2 regions of the Ruminococcus sp. HUN007 genome follow, and region 2 is predicted to be linked to the other one. Evidence: predicted binding sites of a transcription regulator. Region 2 holds the regulator's gene; the other holds the start of a gene.
What was found. The regulator NrdR, encoded in region 2, represses ribonucleotide reductase genes. The targets are predictions, from matches to a motif close to CACNANATNTNGTG.
Positions count from the first base shown of each region.

Region 1: a site for NrdR is predicted at 2,050-2,063, ahead of nrdD (anaerobic ribonucleoside-triphosphate reductase). Genes of this name have one in related genera too.

Region 1 is NZ_JOOA01000002.1:1,253,284-1,258,748, forward strand. It holds gene nrdD (anaerobic ribonucleoside-triphosphate reductase) at 1-2,003, opposite strand, end outside; gene CC97_RS09575 (hypothetical protein) at 2,333-3,676, opposite strand; gene ftsZ (cell division protein FtsZ) at 3,970-5,094, opposite strand; gene CC97_RS20150 (hypothetical protein) at 5,330-5,465, opposite strand, start outside.
Region 2 is NZ_JOOA01000002.1:2,273,730-2,279,194, forward strand. It holds gene CC97_RS14190 (ATP-binding cassette domain-containing protein) at 1-846, shown strand, start outside; gene CC97_RS14195 (hypothetical protein) at 830-1,585, shown strand; gene CC97_RS14200 (sugar phosphate isomerase/epimerase) at 1,663-2,469, shown strand; gene nrdR (transcriptional regulator NrdR) at 2,466-2,912, shown strand; gene CC97_RS14210 (hypothetical protein) at 3,308-3,559, shown strand; gene CC97_RS14215 (aldose 1-epimerase) at 3,743-4,750, shown strand; gene CC97_RS14220 (glycosyl transferase) at 4,933-5,465, shown strand, end outside.

The DNA of each region.
Region 1 (5,465 bases), 1.0 Mb from region 2:
CATTCCCACTGGTTCTCATCGTTTACGATGATCTCACCGTCATATCCGCAAACGTGGCAGAAATCTGACTTGGTATTGAACTCAGCGTACTGGATGTTGTCGTAGATAAACTTAACAAGATCCCTGAGAGCATCAAGGTTTCCTGTTATGTTCGGTATTTCAACATATGAGATACATCCGCCTGTGGATATGTTCTGGAACTGACTCTCAAATGTGAATTTGTCAAAGGCATCTATCTTTTCACGAACATCAACGTGATATGAGTTTGTGTAGTAGCCCTTGTCGGTAACGTCCTTTATTACACCGAAACGCTGTCTGTCGATCTTGGCAAAACGGTAGCACAGGCTTTCAGCCGGTGTGCCGTAGAGAGCAAAGCCGATGCCGGTCTTTTCCTTCCAGCGGTCTGTTGTTTCCTTCATGTGGTGCATTACACGGAGAGCGAATTCCGTGCCGGCAGGATCAGTGTGGCTTACACCCTTCATTAACTTAGTAAGCTCATAAAGTCCGATGTATCCGAGTGACATCGTTGAGTAGCCGCCGTGAAGAAGCTTGTCGATCTTTTCGCCCTTCTTCAGTCTTGCGATAGCGCCGTACTGCCAGTGGATAGGGCTTACGTCTGAAAGTGTACCTTCAAGTGCCTTGTGTCTGCACATGAGTGCTTCATAGCAGAGTTCAAGTCTTTCGTCGAAGATCTTCCAGAATTCTTCTTCGTTACCGCCTGAAACGATACCGATCTGCGGAAGGTTGATACTTACAACACCCTGGTTGAAGCGTCCCTCGAACTTGTAGTTTCCGTTTTCATCCTTCCACGGTGAAAGGAAGCTGCGGCATCCCATGCAGCTGAATACGTTGCCCTGATAGTTTTCACGCATCTTCTTTGCTGAAATGTAGTCAGGGTACATTCTCTTTGCTGAACATTTTACAGCGAGTTCAGTGAGATAATCATACTTTCCGCCCTTGAAGCAGTTGTTCTCGTCGAGAACGTAGATAAGTTTCGGGAATGCAGGTGTAGCATTTACGCCCGCTTCATTCTTGATGCCCTCGTATCTCTGGCGGAGGATCTCCTCGATGATCATTGCATTTTCATCTGCGTATTCATCGTTCTCGTCAACGTGAAGGAAAAGTGTTACAAACGGAGCCTGTCCGTTTGTAGTCATGAGAGTGTTGATCTGGTACTGGATAGTCTGAACACCGGACTTGAGTTCGTCGCGGAGTCTTAAGTCAACGACTTTCTTTATGGTTTCCTCATCGAGAGTGTCCTTAAATTCATTCAGCATGTCACGGAGATATTTGTCTCTGCTCTTTCTGAGGTATTTTCCGAGATGGATCATGTCAACGGACTGACCGCCGTACTGGTTACTTGCAACAGCGGAAATGATCTGTGTCATTACTGTACAGGCAACCTGAAAGCTCTTCGGTGATTCGATCATCTTTCCGTTCATGACTGTGCCGTTGTCGAGCATGTCGCCGATGTTAATAAGACAGCAGTTGAAAATCGGCTGAATGAAGTAGTCGGCATCATGGAAATGGAGGATGCCCTGGTCATGTGCCATGGAAACGCTTTCCGGAAGAAGCATTCTTCTGGTGAGATCGCGTGAAACTTCACCGGCGATATAGTCACGCTGTGTGGAAGCAAGAATAGTATTCTTGTTGGAGTTTTCCTCTGCAAGCTCCTTGTTTTCGTTCTTGATAAGCTTGAGGATAGACTCATCAGTTGTATTGGCTTTTCTCAGAAGAGCTCTCTGGTAACGGTATATGATATATTTTTTTGCAAGAGTGTACTTTCCCTGACGTACAAGTTCGCACTCGATCATATCCTGAATGTTCTCAACGTTCAGAATAGTTTTTTCTGCAAACTTTTCAATGTACTTTACAATGTCTTCGATGGAATTGCTGCCGATCTTTTCACGCTCAGGAACTTCAGCATTTGCTTTTTTAATCGCCCTTACGATCTTGCCCTGGTCGTAGTCAGTAACTCTTCCGTCTCTTTTCTGAACCTTCATAAACTGCACTGCTCCTCAATATATAGTGTCGTAATTGGTCAGTGGGTACAAGATATAGTGTACGCCTTGACCATGCGATTACTATCATACAATATCTTAAGAGTTTTGTCAAGGCCATTATGTTCCATTTGAATGCAGTATATGTCACTTTTGGTCGGAAGAAAATAGAAGGCAGAACCCTATACACATAAAAATCATAGCCTGTCATTCTGACAGGCTATGATTTTTTGGAAATATAAAATTTTAATGTCTTTTTTAGTGATTATGACGTGGAATTATATTGAACACTTATAAGAAAATTGCATTCATTACAATCCCTTAAAAGATGATCAGATTCCTTCTACTTCGGCAGCCTTTGCAAGTGCTGCAAGATCGCTCTTCCACTTTTCAGCATTGCTTCCGAGTGAAGATCCGTTTCCTGATTCATTCTTCTGGCCGTTGTTTTCCTTCTTGCCGCTGTTGGCTGACTCTACCTGTTTTGTAAGAGCCTCAAGGTCATCCATAGCCCAGTTGTTGCCGCCGGTTGCCGGCTTTTCCTGAGACTTGCCGTTACCGCTCTGTTCCCTTACTATGATCTTCGGAGCAGGATTGCTCTTGATATACTCGTCAAGTGACTTCTTGTCAAACATTGTCTTGCTGTAATCAGTGATTTTTTTGTCAGCCTCGCCGACTGTCTTGCTGAGGTTCTCTTCAGCCTTGCTGATAGCATCTGTAATGTTTTTAAGGTTTTCCTTGAGCTTGTCAAGATCATTCTTGAATGAAGATCTGATCTCTTCAGAGATCTTGTCAAGTCCTGAAGCCTTACTGCTTGCATTTACGCCGATCTCTTCAGCATCCTTTTCAGCTTTCTCAACGAGTTCCTTAGCTTTTTTGTCTGCGTCAGCGATCATTTTTTCGCTCTTTTCCTTAGCTTCCTTTTCAGCAGCTTCAGCCTTTTCCTTGGCTTCCTTTATTGTCTTGTCAGCTGTTTCTCTTGCTTCTTCAGCGAGCTTGTCAGCAGCTGTCTGAGCTTCTACTGTGATCTTCTTTGCAGTGTTCTGAGCTTCAATGAATACATTTCCGATATCAAATGAGCTCTTGAACTCAGGTTCTGCTGCAGGAGCTGATTTTGCATTCTTGAGCTTGTCATCAAGATCTGCGATCTCCTTTTCTTTCTTTGCAAGGCTTTCCTTGAGTTCTTCGATCTCTTTATCCTTTTCTGAAAGCTTTGTATTGAGTTCAGCAACTTCAGCGCTGTTGTCAGAAACAGCTGCCTTAACTGCATCGGCACTGATCGCAGGACGTCCTTCGGAACCTCTTTCAGCATCGTAAAGCATCTTTTCACTCTGACGTGCTTTCTTTTCTGACTGAAGAGCTTCTTCGAGTTTTCTAAGTGTGATTGTTGTTGAATTGAGCTTGTTGGTAAGTGTTTTTACTTCAGCTTCAAGTTCGGCTTCACGGCCGCTTCCTGATGATGAACCGCCGCTGCTCTTGGCTGCGGAAAGTGCTTCTTCAGCATCTCTTAATTTATCGTTAGCCTCTTCAAGCTGTGACTCAAGAGTCTTTACCTTTTCGTTAAGTCCTTTTATTTCTGCTGTAAGCTGGTTTGTATATTTATCAACGTCGTCTTTTACATAACCCTTCTGAAGACCGCTCGTTTCTCTTAAAATCCCTAATTCGTTCTTTTCGTCCATAATTCTTTTCCTCCTGAAATAAGACATACCAGATAGTTATCTGAACACACAATTCTTAATTTACTGATAAGTTTTTATGATACATCCGGGACATATCAATTTACTGTCAGTGTCTGTTTTAAAATCTGATTCTGGTATTTATATTATACCATATAATACGGTGATTTTACAACTACTAATTATTCCCAAGCTTTATTAATCATTATAGTTTATTTTACACAAAAAACACTTTCCAAATAATGCAAAACGCACGATTATACAATCGTGCGTCGGAGTAATGATATCAGTAATGATTATTTTTTATTGTCAAGTATCTTAAAGATAGCATCAAGGTCATCTTCATCTGAAGAAGCCTTCGGAGCCGGCTTGACTGGCTGCGGAATAACAGGAGGAACTTCCTCAGCGACCGGTGCTGCCTGTACCGGCTTGTCAGCTCTTGCGTTTATAACGCTCTTTGGTTCACCGAATCCTGCAGCAATTACTGTGATGGTCATTTCGTCCTGCATGTCTTCCTTGAATGCTGTACCAAAAATGAATTCAACATCATCAGCTGCAGTATCTGTGATCATCTTTGTAGCTGTATCAACGTCTTCTGCAAGAACATCTTCTGACATTACGATGTTGATGAGAAGTCTGTTAGCGCCTGAAATTGATGTTTCAAGAAGCGGGCTTGAGATAACTGCCTTTGCAGCATCTGTTGCCTTGTCCTTGCCTTCACCGTGGCCGATAGCCATGTGAGCATAGCCTGCACCCTTCATGATCGTTGAAACGTCAGCAAAGTCAAGGTTGATGAATCCGTCATCTGTGATGAGGTCTGAAATACTTCTTACACCTGTCTTTAATATGTCATCTGCAAGTGAGAATGATTCCTTCATTGTAAGCGGTTTGTCGAGGCCGCAGAGAAGCTTTTCGTTAGGGATAACAATAAGAGAATCAACATATTTTCTGAGCTCGGCAATGCCTCTTTCTGCCTGGAGCATTTTCTGTTCTCTTTCAAAAAGGAAAGGCTTTGTTACAACAGCAACAGTGAGTATGTCCATTTCCTTAGCGATCTGTGCAACTACCGGAGCAGCACCTGTACCTGTACCGCCGCCCATTCCGGCTGTTATGAATATCATGTCAGCATCTTTAAGTGCTGATGCGATCTCTTCCTTGTTTTCCTCAGCCGATCTTTCACCGACTTCAGGCTTGTTACCTGCACCTCTGCCGCGTGTAAGCTTTGAACCGATCTGGATCTTTGAAGTTGCCTTTGAGTTTCTGAGCGCTGCTGCATCTGTATTGACTGCAATGTACTCAATGTCTGAAATACCTGAATCAGCCATACAGTTGAGTGCGTTTCCGCCGCCGCCGCCAACGCCTATAACCTTTATGTTCACTTCCGGATCGTAAGCATCGCTTTCAAAAACAAAACCTGCCATTATAATACTCCTCTCGAATGATATCACAGTAAACACCAGAGTGTGCTTTAACTGTAATAATGATTTTTATCGCTTTACGCATCTGTAAAATACATGCGTCAAATGCGTACCGGGTTTAAGCACCCAATTAAAATTCAGTTTAAATTTCCAAGTTATAATAACCCCTGATAAACATGTACTATTAGTTTATCATATTTTCATTATGATTTCAAGTAATATTTAAAAAAAACATAGATCACCATCCGGCCTGCGGTTCCGCATCGACAGGAGGAACATCTTCAGGAACTGAAGTTACTTCTTCATCTTCCTCCTCAGAAGCTTCGTCCGCTTCCGCCTCATCCGGGATCACACCGTTACCGTCAGGATCTCCG
Region 2 (5,465 bases):
TCGCTTCATGTGAAAAAGGGCGAAATATACGGCCTTATCGGCAAAAACGGTGCCGGAAAGACCACGTGCATGAAAATGCTGGCCGGACTTGTACGCCCTGACGGCGGTGATATAATCAAACACCCCGGCAAAGGCAGTATACTTAAAACGGGCTGCCTTATTGAAAATCCGGGTCTTTACTACGACATGACAGCAGCCGGGAACCTTAAGTGCAAGTGCCTGCTCGAAGGATGCTGGAGTAAGGAGTATGCCGATTCGCTGCTCCGGTTTGCCGACATTGCAGACACCGGAAAAAAGAAGGCCAGTCAGTTTTCACTCGGAATGAAGCAGAGACTCGGTATCGCCATGGCTCTGGCCGGAGACCCTGAGTTTCTCATACTCGACGAACCGATAAACGGACTCGATCCGCAGGGAATACTGCAGATGCGTAATCTTTTTACAAAGCTCCGTGACGAGAAAAAAGTGACTATCATGATATCGAGCCACATATTAAGCGAGCTTGACAAGGTGGCCGATACGGTCGGTATAATCAATAACGGAAAGCTCATCAGAGAGGTGGACGAGGAGCTCCTCAGACTCGGTGCCTGTCTCGAAATAACCACACCGGATGCAGAAAAGGCAGCCGAAGCGTTAAGGAAATCCTTCAGCAATGAAATAAAGACGGCCGGTGACCGGACAATACAGGTGTTCGGAGCGGAAACCGAGGACGAGGTCATCGCGATAAATAAATGCGTGGCTGAAAGCGCGGGACTTATCGGATCGAAACGAACCGGTTCCGATCTTGAATCGGTTTATATTGATATTATGGATGAAAACGGGGTGAAGACAGATGACGGGATTAATTAAAATGTATCTGTACAGGATGTCACGTTCGGTCGGACTTGTGATATCTCTGTTCCTTTGCTGCCTGTGCGTGTTCCTCCCCGCAATCGAGCAGAAGATACCGATACTCAGTATGTTTATTGAAAATAATACGATTACAGTTTCATCTGCAGCACTGCACGTTCTCTCTCAGGGTTTGCCGTGTGCAGTCTGCGCGATATATCTTTCCGCATTGTTCTCGGCCGACCATGCCAACGGATTTATCAAGAATATAATTCCGTCCGTTAGAAGAAAGAGCGCCATCTTCTTTGCACGTACAGCGGTCACATTACTGTTCTTTACGGTCATATATCTGCTTGTATGTACTCTTTCATATCTCTTCTACGGAGTAATAAAAGGACGACCTGTCGGTCTTGACGCCGTTTATATTAAAATGTTTATCCTTGTTTATTTTATGTCGGTGGCATTTCTTATGCTCATAAACACCATGACGATCTTTACAAGGGGAATGGTCATGTCAGTAATATTTGCCATCTCGTCCATGACAGGTTTCACGACAGTTCCGGTGGCAGTAGGCGAAGCGGTAGTCTTCATGTCTGATCCGAGACACGAAGCCGTCGCCTATACCTATCTCGTTTCATACATGATGAAGAGCATCCCGGATGAATTTAACACCGCCAGAGCACTCGGCATGAGCGCGGTGTACATCATCGTTTCTGTGGCAGCAAGCCTGTTTGTACTTAACATGAGGGATGAGAAATAAAAAAACCGCCTTGTCATACAGGGCGGTTTTATGTTATAATTATATGAAAAGACAAAATAAAGGAGCCTGAATCATCAATGACAGCTGGGTCATCAACTGCCTGCCTTTATCCGGAACTGCTTGAAGAAGCACTGGCTGAACTCGTGAACAACGGTATAAAAACTACCGAAATATTTGTAAATACGCACTGTGAAGTCGCTCCGGAGTTTACTGAAATACTTGGAAGTATCCTTTCGCAGAGCGGGGCTGAATGCATTGCATATCATCCGTATACCTGTCCGATCGAACCAATGATGTTCTTTTCCGGTTACAGCCGCCGTGTGAAGGATATGCTCGATTACCATAAATATTATTTCGAAGCTATGAACCGCCTTGGAGCACGCATCTTCGTTCTTCACGGAAATATGAACGTAGTTGCGGTAGATGAGGATTTCTATTTTGAGATCTTTTCCGAGCTTGCCGCTGCAGCAGCGCCTTACGGCATAACCGTTGCACAGGAAAACGTAGCCCGGTGCCAGAGTCACAGCCTCGATTTTCTGAGAAATATGTCTGAAACGCTTGGCGACAGCGCGAAGTTCGTGCTCGATATCAAGCAGGCAGTACGTTCACAGGAGGATCCGTTCGAGATAGTAAGGACTCTTGGAAATAAAATAATTCACGTTCACATGAGCGACAACGATTCTGCATCCGACTGTCTTGCTCCCGGATCAGGCTCATTTGACATATACGGACTCCTGAAGGAGCTGTATCTCAGAGGATTTGACGGTGCGGTTATCACGGAACTTTACAGAAAAAACTTCGGCAGTGTTTCCGATCTTGTTGAAAGCTGCCGTTACATAGAAAATATCATAAACCGAATAGAAAGCGAGATAATCAGACCATGAAATGCCCATACTGCGGATGCGCGGATACCAAAGTCCTCGACTCCCGTTCACTTGAAAAGAAAAAAAGAAGAAGACGTGAGTGCCCGAGCTGTTTAAAAAGGTTTACAACATATGAGATCCTCGACACACCGCTTCTTATGGTTAAAAAGAAGGACGGATCCTTCGAGCCGTTTGACAAGAACAAGCTTATCAAGGGCATCTACAGCGCAATCAAGAAACGCCCGGTAAGCGTTGAAGATGTCACAAAGATCGTAAGCGACATAGAGACATCGTTTGCCAACGACATGAAGAATCAGATCACCACGACCGAAATAGGCGACATCGTCCTCGAAAAGATGAAGGACCTTGACGCAATAGCCTACATCAGGTTTGCATCGGTTTACAAGGAGTTTACCGACAAGGAAAGTTTCATAAAGATAATTTCAGAACTTGATACGAAGTAAAAAGGTTACTGCCGCAAAAGTGGTCTCTTTTGATTTGATTCGGCCGAATAAGCGGTGCAAAAAGACAATGTTTCACAATTTATTTCATCAAAATTATCGATAATCTGTATTTTTCGATGAATTTAAAATTAATTCAAATTTCTATGGATTTTCTGTGAAATTTATGCTATTATATTTCTATAAATTATTATATAGAAACACCGGATAAAAGGTGATTTCGTAAAAAATAATAATTGGGTAAAACAAAATATAGGAGGTACGTAGTATGGACGGTATTTATAATTCACTTCAGATGGAAGACATTACAGATCAGTATGATCCGGCAGAGATGGAACAGCAGAAAGGTATGGCTATTGTAGCGTTCCTTTTTTGAAATTCTGTTTTTCCTTCCGGTAATGTCAAACAAGGATTCAGCTTACGCAAAGACGGTTGCAAACCAGGCACTTACTATTGCAGCAGCTAATATTGTAACAAATATCCTTAAGTTAATCGTTGCTAAGATCCCGATTCTCGGTGGTATCTTAGGTCTTGTTTTATCACTTGTTACACTTGCGCTTGTTGTTCTTTGTGTCCTCAAGATCGTTGATGCTGTAAACGGCAAGATGAGAAAAATGCCATTCGGTTTCGAGATCAGCGCATTCAAGTGATTTGATATCATACAATTAAAATCGAAAACAACAGGCGGTCGGCTCAGGCCGCCTGTTTTGATGTTATAAAGGGAATTTTTACTGCCGGCTGTGCCAGGCTGTTTTTGTCGTCTGTTTCTGATCAGAGACTTCGGCAGACAGATGCACATGGCAGTATAATATATCAATGTAAAGGAGTTCGTCATGAACGAAGCAAGACTTATAAACTTTAACGGAACACCGTGTGTTGAGCTTACAGCAGGCGGTTACACAGCGCTCATCGCTTACGAGATCGGCTGTAATGTTATCAGACTCAGAAACACTGAACATTCAGTTGAATTTTTCAGATTCAATGCGGAAAATCCGGCTGAGACAATAATCAACTCACCTGAAGTATGGGGAATGCCTACTCTTTATTTTCCGAACAGACTTGCTGACGGTGTTCTTAAGACATCCGACGCTGAATATCACTGGCCGGTGAATGAAAAGAATCACTACAACAACCACATCCACGGCTTCCTCCACAAGAGAGTACACTCCGTTGAGGAATACAGTGCTGATGAGAACAGTGCATGGGTAAAGACAAAGTTCGTTTTCGACAGAAACGATGAGTTCTACCAGTACTTCCCGGTTGACTTCACAGCTGAATACACATTCACTCTTTCAGCTGACGGACTTAAGCAGGATATTAAGTTTACAAACAACTCTGAAAAGGTGCTTCCGATATCCATCGGTTCACACACAGCTATGCAGGCTCCGTTTGTTGACGGTGCAAAGCTTGCCGACATTCGTCTTCAGGTGCCGGCCATGATGCGCTGCGAACTCAACGAAAGATGCCTTCCTACAGAAGATCTTCTTGATCTTTCCGACTGGGATAAGGAATACGTCGACGGAACAAAGGTGCCGGTACTCCAGAACCTCGACAACGACATGTATGCGGCGGGCAGACTCGAGCTTGACGGAAAGCCGTTCAGCGGCATCATCGCCGAGGACCGTGCAAGCGGCATTAAGATCTGCTACGAAGTTTCCGAAGAATACCGCTTCTGGATCATCTGGAACGACCAGGGCTTCAACGGCTACTTCTGTCCGGAACCGATGACAGCAATGATCAACGCTCCGAACCTTTCACTCTCACCTTCCGTAAGCGGTTACAGAGAGATAATCAAGGGCCAGACATTCGAGTGTTCACAGCATTTCTTTGTTGCTCTCTGATAAGGTTTTACCGTAAACTGTAAATGATTCATATAGTGCAGGTCTTAAAATATCCGACTTGCACTATATTTTATTAAATCACTTGAAAAACAATAGAAAATATGATATAATCACTTTAACCGTTTTGATAAGTTTCACAAAACACAAAATGAAATAAAATATAATAAAAAAGGAGTTTTCTTATGAAATTCGGATTTTTCGATGACGCAAAAAGAGAATACGTTATCAATTCTCCAAGAACACCTTATCCGTGGATCAACTACCTCGGAACACAGGGATTCTTCTCACTGATCTCAAATACTGCAGGCGGCTACAGCTTCTACAAGGATGCCCGTCTCAGAAGAATAACAAGATACCGTTACAACAATGTCCCGATCGACATGGGCGGACGTTATTTCTATATCAACGACAACGGTACAGTATGGAATCCTGGCTGGTCACCTGTAAAGACAGAACTCGATTCATATGAATGCCGTCACGGTATGGGCTACACTGTTATCACAGGTAAGAAGAATGACCTTAAGGCTGAAGTTACTTTCTTCGTACCACAGAACTACGACGGTGAAGTTCAGCAGGTAGTTCTCACAAACGAAGGCTCTGCTGCAAAGTCATTCAAGCTCTTCTCATTTGCTGAATGGTGCTTATGGGATGCTCAGGACGACTGCACAAACTTCCAGAGAAACTTCTCAACAGGCCGTGTTGAAGTAGACGGCTC